One region of the Collinsella sp. CLA-AA-H167 genome, then DNA from elsewhere that is predicted to be linked to it. Evidence: riboswitches for the same ligand, from Rfam matches in the RefSeq annotation. Region 1 holds a riboswitch; the other holds the start of a gene.

Region 1 (4,747 bases):
TATCGTCAAATACGGCGTCGATCTGCGCAGCGACGATATCAGGGGAGATATTCTGCACGGCGGTGACACCGAGCGTGTTTTGTGCGGTGATGGCGGTGATGGCCGTCTCGGCATACAGGCGGTGTGCCGTGATGGTCTTGATGTCGGCCTGAATGCCGGCGCCGCCGCTGGAATCGGATCCTGCGATGGATAGAACGGCAGGTACCTTACTGCGATCCATGTTCGCTCCCTTGTTCGGTCGGAATCAAATGGGTCTTTAAGCCAGCATTATAAAGATGCCCGGGCCGGCTCTATGACGAACCCGGGCGAGCGATGCAATCTTTACGCAAATGTAAGCAAATGTTCACACGTCAACAATTGACGAACACCATGTTACCGATTGTGGCTCCGGTGACGAGTTAGTCCTCCATGCCGAGGTCGATCGTCGTGCCTTCGAACACCTTGTTAACGGTGCGGACGGCGCACATCTTGCCGCACATGGTGCAGGTGCCCTCGGTGGCGGCGGGGGATTCTTCGTAGCGTTTCTTGCCGGTGACCGGGTCGAGAGCACACTTCCACATGGCATCCCAGTCGAGCTTGCGGCGTGCCTGGCCCATCTTGTCGTCCATGTCGCGGGCGTGCGGCACCTTCTTGGCGATATCGGCGGCGTGCGCGGCGATCTTGGTGGCCATGAGGCCGTCGAGCACGTCCTTGGCGTCGGGCAGGCACAGGTGCTCGGCGGGCGTCACGTAGCACAGGAAGTCGGCACCGGAGCTGGCGGAGATGGCGCCGCCGATGGCGGCGGTGATGTGGTCGTAACCCACGCCGATATCGGTCACCAGCGGCCCGAGCACATAGAACGGGGCATTGTGGCACAGGCGCTTCTGCAGTTTCATGTTGGCGGCGATCTCGTCGAGCGCCATGTGACCCGGGCCCTCGACCATGACCTGGACGCCGGCGGCCCAAGCGCGCTTGCACAGCTTGCCCAGCTCGATCATCTCGGCGGTCTCGGTGGCATCGTTGGAGTCGTAGAGGCAGCCCGGGCGGCAGGAGTCGCCGAGCGAAATCGTCACGTCGTACTCGTGGCAAATCTCGAGCAGCTCGTCAAAGTACTCGTAGAAGGGGTTTTCGTTGCCGGTGACCTCCATCCAGCCAAACAGCAGCGAGCCGCCGCGGCTCACGATGTTCATCAAGCGGCCGGTCTCCTTAAAGGTCTTGGTGACCGACTTGTTGATGCCGCAGTGGATGGTCATAAAGTCCACGCCGTCCTCGGCGTGCGCGCGCACGACCTCGAACAGGTCATCCTTGGTCAGCTTGACCAGCGGCTTTTCCATATAGCCGATGGCGTCGTACATGGGGACGGTGCCCACCATGAGCGGTGTCTCGTCGATGAGCTGCTGGCGGAACTGGCGCGTCTTGCCCGAGTTGGAAAGGTCCATGATGGCGTCGGCGCCAAAGTCCTCGGCGATCTTGACCTTCTTCCATTCCTCGGCGGCATCGGCTTTATCGCCCGAGATGCCCAGGTTGACGTTGACCTTAGTAGACAGGCCCTCGCCGACACCAAAGGCGCGCATGCCTTTTTTGATGTGCACGATGTTGGCGGGAATGGCGATGCGGCCGTCGGCCACGCGCTCGCGGATGTACTCGGGGTCGCGATGCTCGCGCTCGGCGACTTCCTTCATCTGCGGCGTGATCTGCCCGGCGCGGGCGAAGTCGATTTGCGTGACGAGCTTGGGCTCGGTCTGTGTGCTCATTGGCACAGCTCCCTTCGTTGGCATTACCCATATCAGGTTTGCGGGTCAGGGCGGGCGCGCCCAGTCTCAGCCTGCCGTCTTGTCCTGCAAGCTCCCCGTTTATGTAATGGGCTCAAGTATAGCTCGAATGGGTACGATTGGCCTAACGAGCGTGCCTGTGGGGAGGCGAACATGGAAGACAAGCATCTATATCGAGAGACGCAATGGGATGTATCGGCCGAGGAAAGCCGTGCGCACCATGGCCTTGTCGCGATTGGTTTTGCGGTGCTTGCCGTGCTGGTGATTGCCTTTTGTATCTGGACGTTTGGCGGTCACGGCGGCGCTGCATGGGAGTTCGAGGCCGACGATGCCCTGCCGATCATGACAGTGAAGGTTACGGGCGGCAATACCGTTGCCGCGCCGGGCGACTATTGGTATCCGCGCGACGAGTTTGTGCAGCTGCAGTTGAGCGGCGGGTCTATTCCGGGCGAAGAAATCGAACGCGTGACGTATGATGCGGCGCTCAAAACGCTGGCGGTGAAGCTCAAGAATCAGGGCGACGTGCCTACGACTATGGATATCGCGCTGACGGAATGGCGCTTGGAGCCCCCATCGGGTGTTGCGGTGTCCGAGGTAGAGCACGTTAAGATTACCTACCAAAATGGCTCGACAAACGAAGTTGCCAAAGCCGACGGCTTGGCGGAGTAACGGGGGGGGGTTGGAAACGGCGGGCCTATTGTGCCTGCGCGTTCATGAAAACCAGAGTGTTTTCGTCTGAAAGCTCGGGGATGTGACGATAGCCGATGTTGAATGCGGTAAGCCCGCTTGCATCCTCGAGCTTGCTTTCAGCCATCCACCGCACCATGGAGCCGCGCGCCTTTTTGCTGGCGGTCGACCGTTGGATGGGCTTCCCGTTGCGGATACCCTCGCCAAAGAGGCATGTGACGGCCGTAGCGTCGCCCGCGAGATGGGGCAGAGCGGCTTTGGCATACTCTACGCTGGCGAGGTTGACGATCGTAGTGTTTGAGCCCGCCGGGGCGATAGCCCGCGCGAGCTTGTCGCTCCAAAACGCGTAGAGATCTCGGGCATCGTCAACGGCGAGCTTCGCGCCCATCTCCAGCCGATACGGTTCAACGGCATGAAAGGGGCGTACGCATCCGTAAAGGCCCGAGAGAATCCACAGATGGTCTTGCAGCCATGCGAGCTGCGCGGAATCCATCACCTCTGGTGCCATGCTCTGGTACTGAATGCCGTGATAGGACATGATGGCAGGGGAGATGCGGTACGCGATACCGGAATCGGCAAGATCGTCGTTTCCCAAGATGGGCTCGAACTCATGCAAAATGTCGAGACAAGGGGCCAGCAGCTTGTCGCTGACGTTCCATAGAGCTTGTAGGCCGCTGTCGCCTTCGGTTCGTTCGATGTCCAAGAGCGCATGGTGCAGCTGGGCGGTCTCGCGCGCAAAGGGCGGAATCCCCTGAACTTCAAAAGCATCTTGTGCCGCGCGCATTTGCTTGGCGGGTGAAACGATGACCTGGAGCATGAACTCTCCTCTGCCAAAAAAGAAGTTGCGGTGGAATACAGTCTGTTTTGGCCGTTTATGGGCCAGTTTAGTCCGTATTTCACCGCAACTGATGAAGGGTTGGTTAGGCGCGCTCGAGGAAGGCCTTGTAGCCGCGGTAGGCCTCGTAGATGTCGGCCTTGTTGGCGACCTCCCACAGGGCGTGCATGGATAGGACGGCAACACCGGAGTCTATGACGTTCATGCCGTACTTGGCCATGATGTAGGCGATGGTGCCGCCGCCGCCCGCGTTGACGCGGCCGAGCTCGCAGGTCTGGAAGTCCACGCCGGCCTCGTCCATGATGTCGCGGACGAGGGCCACGTACTCGGCGTCGGCGTCGTTGGAGCCGCCCTTGCCGCGGCTGCCCGTGTACTTGTTAAAGCACAGGCCGCGACCCATGAAGGCTGCGTTCTTGGTCTCGAACTTGCCGGCGTAGCCCGGGTCGAAGCCGGCGGACACGTCGGAGGAGAGCATGCGGCTGCGGGCGAGTGCGCGGCGCAGGGCCAGCGGGCTGTCCTCGCCGGCGAGCGTCATGATCTCGGCGACGGTGTTCTCGAAGAAGCGGCTCGTCATGCCGGTGGCGCCCACGGAGCCGATCTCCTCCTTGTCGACGATGAGCGTGATGCTCGTGCGCTCCACGTTGGCGACGTTGATCTGGGCGAGCATGGAGGGGTAGGCGCAGACGCGGTCGTCGTGGCCGTAGCCCAAGATCATGGAGCGGTCGAGGCCCATGTCACGGGCGGGGCCGGCGGGCACGACCTCGATCTCGGCGGAGAGGAAGTCCTCCTCCTCGACGTCGTACTGCTCCTTGAGGATATCCAGGAACATCTGCTTGACGGGCTCCTTGGGAGCGTCCTTGTCGTCCTCGTCAAACTTGACGGGGCGGCCGCCCACAATCACGTCGAGGATCTCGGCGTCGACGGCGTCCTTGGCGGGCTTGGCCATCTGCTCGCTCGAGAGGTGGATCAGCAAGTCGGAGATGGTAAAGACCGGGTCGTCAGCCTTGTCACCGATGTTGATGTCGACGGTGGTGCCGTCCTTTTTGCAGATGACGCCTACGAGTGCGAGCGGGGAAGCGACCCAGTGGTAGCTCTTGACGCCGCCATAGTAGTGCGTGTCGAGGTAGGCCATGTCGCCGGCCTCGAAGGCGGGGTTCTGCTTGAGGTCCAGGCGCGGCGAGTCCACGTGAGCACCCAGGATGTTAAAGCCCTGCTCGAACGGGGCGGTGCCCAGGTTGACGAGCATAAGGTCCTTGCCGTGATTGGCGGCGTACACCTTGTCGCCGGCCTTGAGCGCGCGGCCCTCGGAGATCACGGTCTCCAGATTGACGTAGCCCGCCTCCTCGGCCATCTTGATACCGGTCTTGACGCACAGGCGCTCGGTCTTGTTCTCACTCAAAAACTGCTTGTAGCCGCGGCAAAGCTCCTCGAGCTCCTCGATCTGCTGTGGCGTGTACTTTTTCCATGCGCAGGG
Region 2 (4,747 bases), on a different contig from region 1:
GCTCACGCAGCCGGCGGGCTTTGTGAAGCAGCCCAACAACGTGATGCCCATGCTGCGGCGCGTGTTCCGTCACTACCCGGAGTTTGTCGCAGCGCTTGAGCATCGGCATGAGGTCTACAATGCCACGCTCGATGACCTGGCACGCCGCGAGGCTGCCGGCGAAATCTTTGTAGTGCGGCCGAGCGAATCGGTGAAGGTGCCGTCGCTGTGCCGCGAACCGGATGAGCTCGAGCGCATCTACCAGATCGGCCGCCACGATGCGGAAGCGACTTTGCCTGCGCTGGAGGCCTACCTAGCGGGGTAGAGCAACTTGCCGTGTGCTCGGCGGAAAGCGCATCCCGGAATGGACGTCCAAACTGGGATGCGCTTTCCATTGCTGAAGATATGAGGCCGCGGAGCAGCTGCTCGGCCTATGTCTATGCCTGCTGCCAGGTGTCGACAAGCTCCTTGGCCGCGGCGTGGGGGTCGTCGGCACTGCAGACGGCGCTCACCACAAAGAAGCCATCGACGCCGGTGGCCTTGAGCTGCGGCAGGTCGGCCGTCTTGACGCCGCCGCCCACCACGATGGGCACGGGGCTTGCCGCGTGGAGTGCGGCCAGGTCCTCAAAGCTCTTGGTGATGATGGAGCCGTCGGCCGCGCGTCCGCAGTCGCGCTTGGTCTCGGTCTCGTGGAGTGGGCCGATGCCCAGGTAGTCGACTAGGCTCATGTCGGCGGTCTTGACGTACTCGAGCATCTCCTCGCAACGGGCCGAAAGGCCCACGATGGCGTCGGGCCCCAGCAGCTTGCGACAGACCTCGACGGGAATGTCGCTCTGACCCACGTGCACGCCGTCGACAGCAATGCCCTGCTCGCGCGCGGCGAGTACGCAGTCCAGGCGGTCGTCAATCAGCAGGGCGACCTGGCCGGTCTTGCCAGCCTTTGCGATTGCCTGCGCGGCGTCGCCCGTCAGTGCGATGATTTCGCGGGCGCTTGCCACCTTGGAGCGCACCTGGATGCAGGTAAAGCCGGCGTCGAGTGCCTGGGCCACCACATCGCCCACGGGGCGCCCGAGCGTGTTTTCGGGGCCGAGTACCAGATAGGCCGAGATATCAAGGTTGTCGCGGATGCTCATCGTGCTTCCTCCTGTTTCTTGATCTGTGCTTCCATGCGCTCGAGTTTGCCGGTCATGGTGTCGGTAAATCCGGGTCGAATATCGGCTTTGAGCACGACTTCGGTGCGGATGCCCTTGCTCGCCAACACAAAGGTTGCGTCGCGCACGACCTGCATGACCTCGTCCCAGTCGCCCTCGATCTCGGTGAACATCGAGGTGGTGCGGTTGGGAAGGCCGCTCTCGCGAATGACGCGCACGACCTCGGCGACCTCGGCGGACAGCTCATCGCCGGTGCCGCACGGGGCGATGGCAACGGCGACGAGCGTGTTCATGCCGGCGTTGGTTGCGGGTTCGGACATGGCTTATGCCTCCTCGAGCTCGAGTTGGTTATCGGCGATGTCTTGGGCGGTTGCGCGGTAGAGCTCGTCGATAAAGGCGACCTTAAAGCTTGCCGGGGCATCGGCGACAGCGGCGGCACGCGTGCCGGCAACGTTGTAGACGGCGGTGCCGCAGACGGCTGCCGTAAACGGGTCGGCAGCGCAGGCGTACACGGCCAGGACGCCGCCCTGCGAGCAACCGCAGCCGGTGATCTTGGACATGAGCGGGCTGCCGCCGTGGGATTTGGCCACGGTCGTGCCGTCGGTGATCAGGTCGACTTCGCCAGAGACCACTACGGCGCCGCCGGTGTAGCGGGCGAGCGCCACGGCGGCATCGCGGGCGGCGTCGACCGTGTCGGTGGTATCGACACCACGTACGCGGCTCAGATCGGCCGCCTCGCCCTCAAGACCCCACAGGCCGGCGAGCGCGATAATCTCGGAGGCGTTGCCGCGCACGATGGCGGGCTTGTACTGCTTGAGCTCGTTTACCAGCTGGGTGCGCAGGCTGCCGATGCCCAGGCCCACCGGGTCGAGCACCCAGGGCTTGCCGGCGTCGTATGCCGCCTTGGCCGCGCGGGGAATCGTCTGCTCGTAGATGGGGAAGAGCGTGCCCATGTTGAGATAGATGGCGCCGCCGCCGGCAACGAGTGCCTCGCCCTCGTCTGGCAGATAGACCATGGCGGCCGAACCGCCCACGGCGAGCTGTGCGTTGGCGACAAAGTCGATCGTCACCGTGTTGGTGATGGAGCCGGCCATCGGATTGGCCGCGCGAATCTCTTCCACGGCCTTGACCACATTTTGCTTAAGCTGTTTCGAATCAATCACTGCACATGCCTCCTTGGCATAGAAAAGGGGCGCTGTGCATAGACAGCGCCCCTGTAAAGGCGGCATGCTCCCTACGCCAGCATTAACTGACAGGTTCAAAGGATTGGGCCCTATGCCCTCTCAGCCTTGTGGTTTGCACCGCCGGCACTCCCGCATCGAATCTGTTGCTCCCTATACTAACGCACCTGCCAAAAAGGGACAGATTTATTTTGGCAGGTGGCAACAGGGGCGCTGCATTTTCCCAGATAAAACCTGCCAAAATAAACCTGTCCCTTATTGGTAGGTCGTTACAATGGTTACGGTGAAAATGACTGGGGGACTCTATGATCAAACTTGTGCTGACCGATATGGACGATACGCTGATTCCAGCCGGGCATGACGGTGCCAGCGACTACGCCATTGAGGGTATTCATGCCATGCAGGCGGCTGGTCTGCACTTTGGCCCGGTTTCGGGTCGCCAACCGTCCGCGATGGGCTGGATGTTCAAAAATCGTTCCGAGTGCTTTTCGACCGGTGCGTTCTGCAACGGCCAGGTCATGTTTGTCGACGGTCAGGCGGTCGCTTCGCGCGCGACCGACAACGATGCCCTGATGCGTCTGGCCGATTACCTCGAGCAAGAGACCGACGATACCTATCTAAAGGTCTACAGCCTGGGTGACGACTTTTGGGATAACGATGCCTATTGCGTGACGAGCGACCCCGAGCGCGTGCATCGCGCCATGGAGTCGGGCGGCAACGCATGGCTCAAAGGCGAAGAGGCTCCGTGCCGTCCTGTTGTCGACGACGCGCCGGTGTTCAAGGCAAATATCTGGAGCGCCCGCTCGCGTGAGGAGCTCGCGGAGCTACGTGAGCGCGTTGCCGCTGAGGTGCCGGAACTCTCGCTTGTGTTTCCCAACAACCGAGTGCGCCTGTTTGACATCCTTCCGGCTGGTTGGGACAAGGGCTGCGCTGCGCTGGAGCTGGCGCGCGCTTTGGGCCTGACGCCCGATGAGGTGGCCGTATTTGGCGATTCCGATAACGATCTGCCCATGATCGATGCCGTTCCCAACTCCGTTGCAGTCGCCAATGCCAACGAGGCTGTCACGGCTGCCGCGCGCTGGCATATCGGCGCTGCGGCAGACGATGCGGTTGCCGGGGCTCTACATCAGATTGCCGCCTGCGCCGCGACGGGGGAGATGCCGCCGTTTATGCGTCAGATGGATGCGACGGGTTTCGACGTCACGAACGTCTAGGGAGGGCGCTATGAAGCTCCAGCAGCTCAGGTATGTCGTCAAAGTTGCCGAATGCGGCAGCATCACCGAGGCCTCGCGCCGGCTCTTTGTGTCGCAGCCCTCGATTACCGCGTCGATCCGCGATCTCGAAAACGAGATGGGTGTGCATATCTTTGAGCGCACCAACAAGGGTGTCATTGTGTCCGAGGAGGGCGAGACCTTCTTGGGCTACGCGCGCCAGGTGCTCGACCAGGCCGATCTGCTCGAGGGCAAGTACAAGGGCGCATCCGAGCAGGTGCCGCATTTTAGTGTGAGCTGTCAGCATTATTCCTTTGCCGTTAATGCGTTTGTCGATGTGATTCGTGAGTTCGATGCCGCGCGCTATGACTTTACCCTGCGCGAGGAACAGACTCACGAGATTATCGAGGACGTCGCGCATATGAAAAGCGAACTAGGCATCTTGTACTTGTCCGAGCATAATCGCGAGGTTATCGAGCGCATGCTGGCGGCCAACGAGCTCGTGTTCGAAGGGCTTTTCTGCGCCACGCCGCACGTCTTTGTGTGTGCCGACCATCCGCTGGCGGACAGTTCCAGCGTGACACTCGAGGATCTCGAGGACTATCCGTTTTTATCCTACGAGCAGGGCAGCTACAACTCGTTTTATTATTCCGAGGAGCTGACCTCGACGTTTGAGCGCCGCAAGAATATCCGCGTGCGCGACCGTGCGACGCTGTTCAACCTGGCCATGGGACTCAACGGCTACACGGTGTGTTCGGGCGTGATTAGTCACGAGCTCAACGGCCCCGGCATCATCTCGATTCCGCTCGATGTGGACGAGTACATGGAGATCGGCATCATCACGCGCAAAAATACGACGCTCACGCGCTACGGCCAAGCCTATATCGACGCGATCCGTCAGCATATCTAGGCTGCTGTGCTCCGCGCGGGTCAAATTTCTTTATGGCAGTCCAGACTGATATAGGAATTATCTATATCAAACTGTTATAAACGTATATTTTACGATGGCCATATGAGCGCTCATACTCTGTCCCAGTAAAGCAACCAATACAAAGGGAGATATCTATGAGCACTTCAATTCAACCGAACGCGCCGTTTCGCGCTGATATCGTCGGCAGCTTTCTTCGTCCGCAGGCCGTAAAGGATGCCCGCGCTGCCTATGCGGCAGGCACGCTTGATGCCGAGGGGCTTAAGGCCGTCGAGGAAGAGGCTATTCGCGACCTGG

Evidence for each region. Region 1 has a riboswitch for thiamine pyrophosphate ahead of thiC (phosphomethylpyrimidine synthase ThiC). Riboswitches for the same ligand answer to the same signal wherever they lie in the genome.
Region 2: linked by a shared signal. The riboswitch ahead of thiM (hydroxyethylthiazole kinase) and the one ahead of thiC (phosphomethylpyrimidine synthase ThiC) in region 1 are both predicted to bind thiamine pyrophosphate.

What each region holds. Positions count from the first base shown of each region.
Region 1 is NZ_JBBNGA010000001.1:154,633-159,379, forward strand. Features, by position in the region: gene thiD (bifunctional hydroxymethylpyrimidine kinase/phosphomethylpyrimidine kinase) at 1-220, opposite strand, end outside; gene thiC (phosphomethylpyrimidine synthase ThiC) at 399-1,733, opposite strand; TPP riboswitch at 1,726-1,841, opposite strand; gene AAAT03_RS00755 (hypothetical protein) at 1,905-2,420, shown strand; gene AAAT03_RS00760 (YaaA family protein) at 2,446-3,255, opposite strand; gene AAAT03_RS00765 (aminopeptidase) at 3,359-4,747, opposite strand, start outside.
Region 2 is NZ_JBBNGA010000006.1:51,359-56,105, forward strand. Features, by position in the region: gene AAAT03_RS05330 (patatin family protein) at 1-304, shown strand, start outside; gene AAAT03_RS05335 (thiamine phosphate synthase) at 417-1,112, opposite strand; gene AAAT03_RS05340 (thiamine-binding protein) at 1,109-1,450, opposite strand; gene thiM (hydroxyethylthiazole kinase) at 1,454-2,293, opposite strand; TPP riboswitch at 2,345-2,455, opposite strand; gene AAAT03_RS05350 (HAD family hydrolase) at 2,617-3,525, shown strand; gene AAAT03_RS05355 (LysR family transcriptional regulator) at 3,536-4,432, shown strand; gene AAAT03_RS05360 (5-methyltetrahydropteroyltriglutamate--homocysteine S-methyltransferase) at 4,588-4,747, shown strand, end outside.